3 regions of the Citrobacter sedlakii genome follow, and region 2 is predicted to be linked to each of the others. Evidence: predicted binding sites of a transcription regulator. Region 2 holds the regulator's gene; each other region holds the start of a gene.
What was found. The regulator LexA, encoded in region 2, represses DNA repair genes until DNA is damaged. The targets are predictions, from matches to a motif close to TNCTGTATGTACATACAGNA.
Positions count from the first base shown of each region.

Region 1: the regulator LexA is predicted to act here: its motif matches at 1,566-1,585, upstream of umuD (translesion error-prone DNA polymerase V autoproteolytic subunit).
Region 3: the regulator LexA is predicted to act here: its motif matches at 1,616-1,635, upstream of sbmC (DNA gyrase inhibitor SbmC).

Region 1 is NZ_CP071070.1:1,286,203-1,289,484, forward strand. It holds gene JY391_RS06150 (SulP family inorganic anion transporter) at 1-545, shown strand, start outside; gene JY391_RS06155 (universal stress protein) at 563-1,390, shown strand; gene umuD (translesion error-prone DNA polymerase V autoproteolytic subunit) at 1,603-2,022, shown strand; gene umuC (translesion error-prone DNA polymerase V subunit UmuC) at 2,025-3,282, shown strand, end outside.
Region 2 is NZ_CP071070.1:4,392,196-4,395,477, forward strand. It holds gene dinF (MATE family efflux transporter DinF) at 1-858, opposite strand, end outside; gene lexA (transcriptional repressor LexA) at 979-1,587, opposite strand; gene JY391_RS20825 (diacylglycerol kinase) at 1,710-2,078, opposite strand; gene plsB (glycerol-3-phosphate 1-O-acyltransferase PlsB) at 2,249-3,282, shown strand, end outside.
Region 3 is NZ_CP071070.1:1,845,623-1,848,904, reverse strand. It holds gene JY391_RS08690 (FUSC family protein) at 1-998, opposite strand, end outside; gene sbmC (DNA gyrase inhibitor SbmC) at 1,126-1,599, opposite strand; gene dacD (serine-type D-Ala-D-Ala carboxypeptidase DacD) at 1,712-2,878, opposite strand; gene sbcB (exodeoxyribonuclease I) at 3,122-3,282, shown strand, end outside.

The DNA.
Region 1 (3,282 bases), 1.7 Mb from region 2:
GGGTATCACAAATCCCGATGGCGGCGCTAGTCGCAGTGATGATTATGGTTTCCATCGGGACATTCTCCTGGCGCTCCATTACAAACCTGCGTACACACCCCCTTTCAACCAGCGTGGTTATGCTTGCCACCGTCGCAGTTGTGGTGGCAACACATAATCTGGCCTTCGGCGTGCTGACCGGTGTACTAATTGCTTCGCTCAACTTTGCTACGAAAGTATCCCGTTTCATGCGTGTAACCTCAGTTCCGGAAGGGACGAGTCGAACTTATACCGTCACCGGCCAGGTATTCTTTGCATCAGCAGATCGCTTTACCAGCCACTTTGATTTCCGTGAGGCGATTGAGAATGTGACGATAGATGTTTCACACGCCCATTTCTGGGACATCACTTCGGTGAGTGCCTTGGACAAGGTGGTTATTAAGTTCCGCAGAGAGGGAGCTGAGGTTGAGATACGCGGGATGAATGATGCCACCCGTACCATTGTTGACCGGTTTGGTGTGCATGATAAACCCGAAGAAGTTGATAAATTAATGGGAGGTCATTAATGTCCGAAAGTCATGAAATGAACAACACCGTTGTTGCCTGTGTGGATGGCTCGTCATCAACAAAGGCAGTCTGCGAATATGCGGCCTGGGCTGCCTCCGCGCTGAAGATATCGGTGGCCCTGCTTCATGTCCTGGAAAAAAGTGACCAGCCTTTGGTTTCGGACCTGACAGGAACCATTGGCTTAGACAGTCGGGAGCATTTTACAGATGAGCTGGTTCGCCTTGAGGGTGAACGTAACCGATTATTGATGACGCAGGGTAAAGCCATCCTGAAAAACTGTGCTGAACTGCTGACAAAGGCGGGATTACCGGCACCACAGCAATTACAAAAACATGGCACGCTGGACGGGATTTTGGCTGAACTGGGGGATACGCGTCTTATGGTGCTGGGGCGCCGGGGGGCATCCAATCCGGTCGGGAGCCATATTGAGAATGTTATTCGTCTGCAAAAAAATCCTGTGTTAATTGTACCCGAAACCTTCTCGGTTCCTTCACGTGTTATGTTCGCCTATGACGGAAGTGAAGCGAGTCTGGAAAATTTGCGTCGACTTTCTGTAAGTCCGTTATTTTTGAACCTGGCCTGCCACCTGGTGATGGTGAATGGAAAATCAGAATTGCTTGAGGCAGCTCACTCTTTGTTGCAAAGAGCTGGCATAACCAGTCAGGCAAGTCTGCTTAAAGCCGACACCGTGACTCAGGCACTGTGCCGCTATGCCGAGGAAAACGAAATTGATCTTATGGTCATGGGGGCATATGGGCATTCACGACTACGCAGGTTCTTTATCGGCAGCAACACAACAGAGATGTTGTCTGATAGCAACCAGCCTCTGCTGATGCTCAGATAAAAACAGGCGGGCCCTGATTTCAGGGTCCGCTTCTCGCTCTCAGCGGACCAAAAAACTTGTAGTGGATTTCTACAATCTCACCTTACGACTCATACGGTAAATCTAAATTACTCCCAACTTCAAACGGTTCCAGAAAACTGCTAGAAGAAGGTTGAACGTGCTAAAACCTCAGTGATACTGTATATAAACACAGTCAAATTGAGTCTCTCATTATGAAGATTTTTTATCCCTTTGAGATTGCCCCCTCTATCCCTCTTCCTCTCTTTACGGAACGGGTACCTTGTGGCTTTCCCAGCCCCGCGCAAGACTATGTTGAAGATAGGCTGAATCTCAATACGCTTTTGATAGCCCATCCTAGCGCCACGTATTTTATTAAAGTAAGCGGCGACTCCATGACAGGGGCTGGAATTGGGGATGGTGACCTTCTGGTAATTGACCGTTCTCTGTCTGCAAGCCATGGCGATATTGTGATTGCTGCTGTCGCCGGCGAGTTTACTGTCAAGGAGCTACGAACTCATCCGGTCTTACAACTAGTACCGCACAATAGCAATTACTCACCCATTACGTTTCATCATCCAGAAGATCTGGAAATATTTGGCGTAGTGACATTTTCAGTGAAGTCACATCAATGACGATGTTTGCTCTGGCCGACGTCAACAGCTTTTATACGTCCTGTGAAACAGTGTTCCGCCCGGATTTAAAGGGAAAACCCGTGGTGGTGGTCTCTAACAACGACGGCTGCGTAATTTCGCGTTCAGCAGAGGCAAAAGCGCTCGGCATCACGATGGGAGAACCATTTTTTAAATTGAAAAATAAGACATTCCCCTCTGCAGTGCACATATTCAGCTCAAACTATGCCCTTTATGCCGACCTCAGTGCACGGGTTATGCAGACGCTGACGGAGATGTCGCCATCCATCGAGATCTATTCAATCGATGAAGCCTTTATCGACTTATCGGGCGTAGCCAACTGCATGTCGCTGACAGATTTTGGCAAAACCGTGCGAAACCAGGTGTTTAAAAATACCGGGCTCACGATCGGGGTCGGCGCTTCGCAAACCAAAACGTTAGCAAAATTAGCAAATTACGCAGCAAAAAGATGGCCTGGAACGGGAGGTGTGGTTGATTTATCCGACATATCACGTCAGCGCAAGCTGTTAGAGCGCGTACCTGTAGAGGAGGTATGGGGGGTAGGAAGGCACATAAGTAAAAAACTGAACGCTATGGGGATCAGTACAGCGCTGGACTTAGCCAATAGCTCACCGTGGGTAATCAAAAAGCATTTCAACGTTGTTCTGGAAAGAACGTTGCGTGAACTGCGTGGTGAACCGTGTCTGGAGCTTGAGGAATTCCCGCCAAATAAGCAACAGATTATGTGCAGCCGCTCTTTTGGGTATCGTATTACCGAGTATGCCGATATGCGTCAGGCTGTCTGCACCTATGCAGAGCGCGCTGCAGCAAAATTACGTAGTGAACATCAGTTTTGTGCTTTTGTTAGCGTTTTTCTACGCACCAGCCCGCACGCAGATAATGAAGTTTACTATGGAAATCAATCGTCGGTGAAATTACTGGCACCTTCTGATGATACGCGTGACATCATTCGTGCCGCGATAGAATCACTGGATCGAATATGGGTCGAAGGTTACCGTTACATGAAAGCGGGTGTCATGCTGGCTGACTTTTTTAGTCGCGGCACAGCACAGCTTAATTTGTTTGACAATTTCGCCCCGAAAGCTAATAGCGCGGCACTCATGACGGTAATCGACGGCATTAACGCGTCAGGGAATGGGAAGGTCTGGTTTGCGGGTCAGGGCATCCAGAAGCCCTGGGCAATGAAACGTGAGATGCTGTCACCGGCTTACACTACGCGCTATTCAGATCTGCCTGTCGCTA
Region 2 (3,282 bases):
GCCGTCCAACGCATAGGCGGTAAAGGTAAGCAGCGTCATGAGCACTGCGTTCACGGCAATGATGTCGCCGCCAAGCCTTGCGCCAAGAACAGTAATGGCGCCAAAGCAGAGCTGGAGCAGCAGCGAACGCAGCATAATGTCGCGATTAAGCGCCAGCAGGCGACGAATATTCCCGCGCCAGGCCTGCTTTAACATCTCCATCGAGACGCCGCGCAGATGCAGCACCTTGCGCACCATCAGCATTCCCAGCAATAGCGTGGCGTATTCAGCTATCACCGTAGCCAGCGCAGCGCCCTGCACGTTCATATGCAGGCCCATCACCAGCCACAGGTCGAGGATAATGTTGAGGATGTTACCGACAATCAGCAGAATCACCGGCGCCCGCGCATACTGCACACCGAGCAGCCAGCCCAGCAGGACCAGATTGGCCAGCGAGGCGGGCGCGCTAAGCCAGCGGATTTCCAGGAAGCGTCTTGCCTGCGCCAGCACCGCTTCGCTACCGCCGACGATATGCAGCGCCAGATCGATCAGCGGCGTTCGGCAGAGCGCAATGAGCAGGCCAGCGCCCAGCGCCAGCAGCAATGGCTGTACTAACGCGCGCGCCAGCGCCTGTGGGTTCTTCGCTCCAAACGCCTGCGCCGTAAGCCCGGTAGTGCTCATTCGTAAAAAGAGCAGCAGCATGAACAGAAAACTGGTAGCCGTCGCCCCAACCGCCACCCCGCCGAGGTAAACAGGACTATCAAGGTGGCCTATCACCGCGGTATCTACCAGCCCAAGCAGCGGCACAGTGATGTTGGAGAAAATCATGGGTAAGGCAAGACGCCAGAGCGCTTTATCAGCAGATGCAAAGAACGGCATGAGAAGAAGCCTGAGGAGCAGTTATCGTAGATTTAAAATTATACAGGCCTGATAAGCACAGCGCTGCCAGGCCTGGCGCCGGATAACGGCGCGTACGCTCTTATATCCGGCTAAATGAAATTACAGCCATTCACCGTTGCGGATGACGCCGACGGCCAGCCCTTCAATCGTGAAGCTTTGTTCACGCAGATCCACGACGATCGGTGTAAATTCGCTGTTTTCTGGCAGAAGCTCGACTTTGTTGCCCTGTTTTTTCAGGCGTTTTACCGTTACTTCGTCATCAATGCGCGCCACGACCACCTGACCGTTACGTACATCCTGCGTTTTGTGTACCGCCAGCAGATCGCCGTCCATAATGCCGATGTCTTTCATCGACATACCGCTGACGCGCAGCAGGAAGTCGGCATTCGGTTTAAACAGTGACGGATCGACCTGGTAATGGCCTTCAATGTGCTGCTGCGCCAGCAGCGGCTCGCCTGCCGCAACGCGACCGACCAGCGGTAAGCCATCTTCTTCTTCCTGCAGCAGTCGAATGCCGCGGGACGCGCCGGAAACGATTTCAATCACCCCTTTGCGCGCCAGCGCTTTCAGGTGTTCTTCAGCGGCGTTTGGGGAACGGAACCCCAAACGCTGCGCGATTTCCGCACGCGTCGGCGGCATACCTGTCTGGCTGATGTGATCCCGAATAAGATCAAACACCTCTTGCTGCCTGGCCGTTAACGCTTTCATTCCGCCCCCTGGGTGTATATACAGTTATGCTGTGAGTATATACAGCTAAAGGTGATTTTGGAACCACAAACTGCACAATGATCCGCAGTTTTATGCGGTTATGGAACGGAGCGCGTATGTTGTTAGTGAAAATGGGCCCACAGCAGAATGCCCCAGGTGATCAGCGCGACAATAATGGAAAGCAGCACTGCCGCCGATCCCATGTCCTTCGCCCGTCCTGACAGCTCGTGATATTCGGATCCAATACGGTCGACGACGGCTTCAATTGCACTGTTTAAAATTTCAACAACCATGACCAGCAGCACCGAGCCAATCAGCAGAACGCGGGTAATAGCATCGACATCCAGCCAACAGGCGATGGCCACGCCTGCCAGCACCGCAATGCTTTCCTGACGGAACGCCGCCTCGTTGACCCATGCTGCGCGAAACCCCTTCCAGGAGTAACCGGCTGCTTTAATAATTCGGGTGAATCCAGTGGTATTGTTAGCCATTAAAAGAACCTTTTTGCATTATTGGCGTCAATGACAATGCTTTGTTAGCGCGTATAATCTGAGTGCGGGCAACGCGGCGCGAAGTATGACCGTATACAACAGAAATTCACATGACTTTCTGATATCCTTGCAGCGCATTTGCATTATTAACCAGAGGCTTTACATCGTTTATGTCCGGCTGGCCACGAATTTACTATAAATTACTGAATTTACCATTAAGCGTACTGGTAAAAAGCAAGTCTATTCCGGCGGATCCTGCCCCGGAACTGGGACTCGATACCTCTCGCCCAATTATGTACGTTTTGCCGTATAACTCCAAAGCGGACTTACTCACACTGCGCGCGCAGTGTCTGGCGCACGATCTTCCCGACCCGTTAGAGCCGCTGGAGATCGACGGCACGCTGCTGCCGCGCTATGTCTTTATTCATGGCGGACCGCGTGTCTTTACGTATTACACGCCGAAAGAAGAATCTATCAAGCTGTTCCATAACTATCTCGATCTGCATCGCAGTAATCCAGACCTGGATGTGCAAATGGTGCCGGTCTCGGTGATGTTTGGCCGCTCGCCTGGACGTGAAAAAGGCGAAGTGAATCCGCCGCTACGTATGCTTAACGGCATTCAGAAATTCTTTGCCGTCTCCTGGCTGGGGCGCGACAGCTTTGTGCGTTTCTCGCCGTCCGTGTCGCTGCGCCGCATGGCCGACGAACACGGCACCGACAAAACCATCGCGCAGAAACTGGCGCGCGTGGCGCGTATGCACTTCGCCCGTCAGCGTCTGGCGGCGGTCGGTCCGCGTCTGCCGGCGCGACAGGATCTGTTTAACAAACTGTTGGCCTCGAAAGCCATTGCCCGCGCGGTAGAAGACGAGGCGCGTAGCAAGAAGATCTCCCACGAAAAAGCGCAGCAAAACGCCATTGCGCTGATGGAAGAGATCGCTGCGAACTTTTCTTACGAGATGATTCGCCTGACCGACCGCATTCTGGGCTTTACCTGGAACCGTCTGTATCAGGGGATCAACGTCCATAACGCCGAGCGCGTGCGCCAGTTGGCCCACGACGGGCACGAAATCGTCTATGTGCCGTGCCACCGCAGCCATATGGACTATCTGCTGCTCTCGTATGTTCTTTACCATCAGGGGCTGGTGCCGCCGCATATCGCTGCCGGTATCAACCTGAACTTCTGGCCTGCGGGACCGATTTTCCG
Region 3 (3,282 bases), 2.2 Mb from region 2:
AGACTCAACCACACATAACCGTGGATCGGCGTTTCCGCTACATTGCGCTCGTCATGCTGGCGGATAAGCGTCCGCAGTTCATTAACGGTATCATTCAGTTTTTCGGTATTGGCAAGGATCGGCTGCGGGTTCCCTTCAAACAGCGCGTGGGTGATGGTCAGCAGCGCCTGCTGCGTCATCTGCTGAGTTTCCCGCAACGTGTGGGCGTTGAGCATCACGAAGTGGCTCGCGCGCGTTGCCCACAGGGCGTTGATTTGCAGCTCCAGCATGCAGACCAGATTGCGATTCACGGTCTGAATGGCTTCGAAAATCGATTTCTGAATGCGCGTCTCTTTGCTGGCTGGCGTGATAAGCCCGCGCATTTTCACCACATCGCTCAGCAACTGTTGCAGGTGCTTCTCCAACCTCGGACGTTCCAGCAGATTGGGCGACAGCGCCGCCTGATAAACCCGGTTGTATGCTGTCACGCAGTGCGCCAACTGGATACGCCAGTGAATGAAGGCCCGCTGCGGCCAGATGCCGGTAAACAACATCGCCAGAAGCGAGCCGAGAATGACATCGCCGCCGCGCCACAGCGCGGTCTCCATATCCCCGGCTGGCGCGCCAACCACCACGGCAAGCGTAATGCCGATCAACAGCGCCTGATACGGTTTTTTCCCCAGCGCCAGCCAGCCGCAGAGAAACATCGCCGCTGCGCACCATAACAGCATCAGCGGTAAGGAAAACAGCTCAAGACGCAGCGCCACCAGCCCGAGTACCGAACCAAGAATTGTGCCGCCGATTCGCTCGAAGGCGCGGGGAACCACGTTTCCCCAAAAGGAGATCGGCCCCATGATCACCACCAGCGTGATCAAAGGCCAGGTGCCTTCCGGAATGTTAAACAACCGGACGAGGAGAAAGGTCAGGATAAAGGCCAGCGCAATACGGATGCCATGCACGACACGGTAATGGCGATACAGGCGGATTTCGAAGGGACTCAGCGACTTGTCGGCACGCACTCATGCACTCCGTCAGAAAAACAATAAACGGATTGTACCTGCTTTTACACTGAAAATTTCACCGTAGCGGACAGGACATCTCGCTAAGCGTAGTCTCACTTAGCGCCAGTCCGCCAGGTTTTCGCGCTTATTTGACGGCAGGTTGTACGGCGATATACATCTCAATGTCCCAGTAGCCGTCTTTGCAGCCATCGTTAAGATAGACTTCAAAGCACGGTTTGCAGGCCATCTCATACGCTTTGTCCTGCAACAAACTATTGAAGAACTGATACCACGGCGTGGCGAAATCCGTGTCCGTTACGCGGGCAACCGCCGTAGCGTATTGCCCGCCCTCGATTTCGCTCAGCGTAACGCCTTCGCTGTTTTCCGGGATAACGAAATCGGTCGGGACGGACACCACCGTACTGCAGCGCAGTTTCTCTGCGGGAACGTCGTCCGGATTGTCAAAATACACGGCGATCCATTCATCCGTTACGATCTGTTTGCCGTCCACCCACATCATCAGTTGCTCAAAGCCCTGCTTCACCGTTTGTTCCCAGGGTCCCACCAGGTGGAAACCCGCTACGGTTCGCTTATCGACTTGTCTGATCTCGTAGTTCATGTTGCCTCCATTGTTACACTGTATTTATATACAGTGTAACGAAGTCGAAATAACAGCCACAAGTTATTTGTGATTATTATGTGAGCAGAGGCGAACTCCTGCCAGTCTCCTGTCAGGCTTTATGGTGGAAGTAGTCGCTCAGTCGCGAGAACAGACCGCCCTTGTCAACTGCTTCCAGCGTCACCAAAGGCCAGTGGGCAATCAGCTTGTCGCGATCATACAGCTCGATTTCCCCGACCCGCTGATGGGCGGTGAGCGGCGCTTCAAGCTCCGCTTTATCCAACACATATTTCGCTTTGATGTGAGGAATTTCCGCTTTTGGTAAGGCCATCCAGAAATCCTGCTCGGTGCCCAGCGCAATCTTCTCTTTATCGCCATACCAGATCCGCTCAGCGCCTACTTGCTTACCGCTGCGCAGGATCTGCACCGTATCGAAATTCTGCTGTCCCCAATGCAGCAGTTTACGCGCCTGTTCCTCCCGACCCTTCGGGCTTTCTGCCCCCATAATGACCGCAATAAGACGCCGCTTGCCATCAACCGCGGAAGCAATCAGGTTAAAGCCCGCGCCAGAAGTATGTCCGGTTTTCAGGCCGTCGACGTTCAGCGATTTATCCCACAGCAGACCGTTGCGGTTGTACTGGGTGATGCCGTTCCAGGTCAGGCTTTTCTCGCTGTACATGTGATAAAACTCAGGTTCGCCGTGAATGATCGCCCGTGAAAGCACGGCCAGATCGTACGCGGAGCTGTGCTGTCCCGGCGCATCCAGGCCGTGAACCGTCTCGAAATGGGTGTCCTGCAAATGCAGCTTCCTGACATAGCTGTTCATCATCGCCACGAACTGCGGCTGCCCGCCGGCCACATAGTCCGCCAGCGCAACGCAGGCGTCATTACCGGAATCAACAATCAAACCACGGCTGAGATCGCGCACCGAGACGCGTTCACCTTGTTTGAGAAACATCAGCGAAGAACCGACAAACACCGGGTTATCTTTGGCCCATGCGTCGCGCCCAACCGTAACCATGTCGTCAGGAGAAATGTGCTTGCTGTCGATGGCCCGGTCAACCACGTAGCCGGTCATCAGCTTGGTCAGACTCGCCGGGTTGCGCTGCTGATGTTCATTTCCGGCGGTAAGGATTTGCCCGGTGGTGTAGTCCATCAGCACCCATGAAGCGGCCTCTACCGCAGGTGGCTGCGGCGCGAAGTCGACAGTGCTTGACGCGAGCGCGGTAGAAAGGTGCGTAGCGAGTAACGAAGCGGCAATAAACAGACGGCGTTCCACAGCATATCCTCAGGTGTGACAAAAGAGCCGTCCTTTTTACGGAAAATCTGATAAACGAACAGGGATTAATTGCAAGAAAATGTGACGTAAGACACGTTTTTCCACTCAGACGGGGTCCGCATTTTTACCTCACGCCATTTTATTCGCCTCCTGACAACAGCTCTGGCTGATCGCCCCGCCGAATTTTGCTACTCTGTTGCGTTCAGGCAGCGCGCAACTTTCAGCCACGGAATACACTTTTTTATGAATGACGGTCAGCAGCAACCCACCTTTCTCTTTCACGACTACGAAACCTTCGGCACGCATCCGGCGCTCGACAGACCCGCGCAATTTGCCGCTCTTCGCACAGACAGCGAGTTTAACGTTATCGGCGAACCTGAGGTGTTTTACTGCAAGCCTGCAGA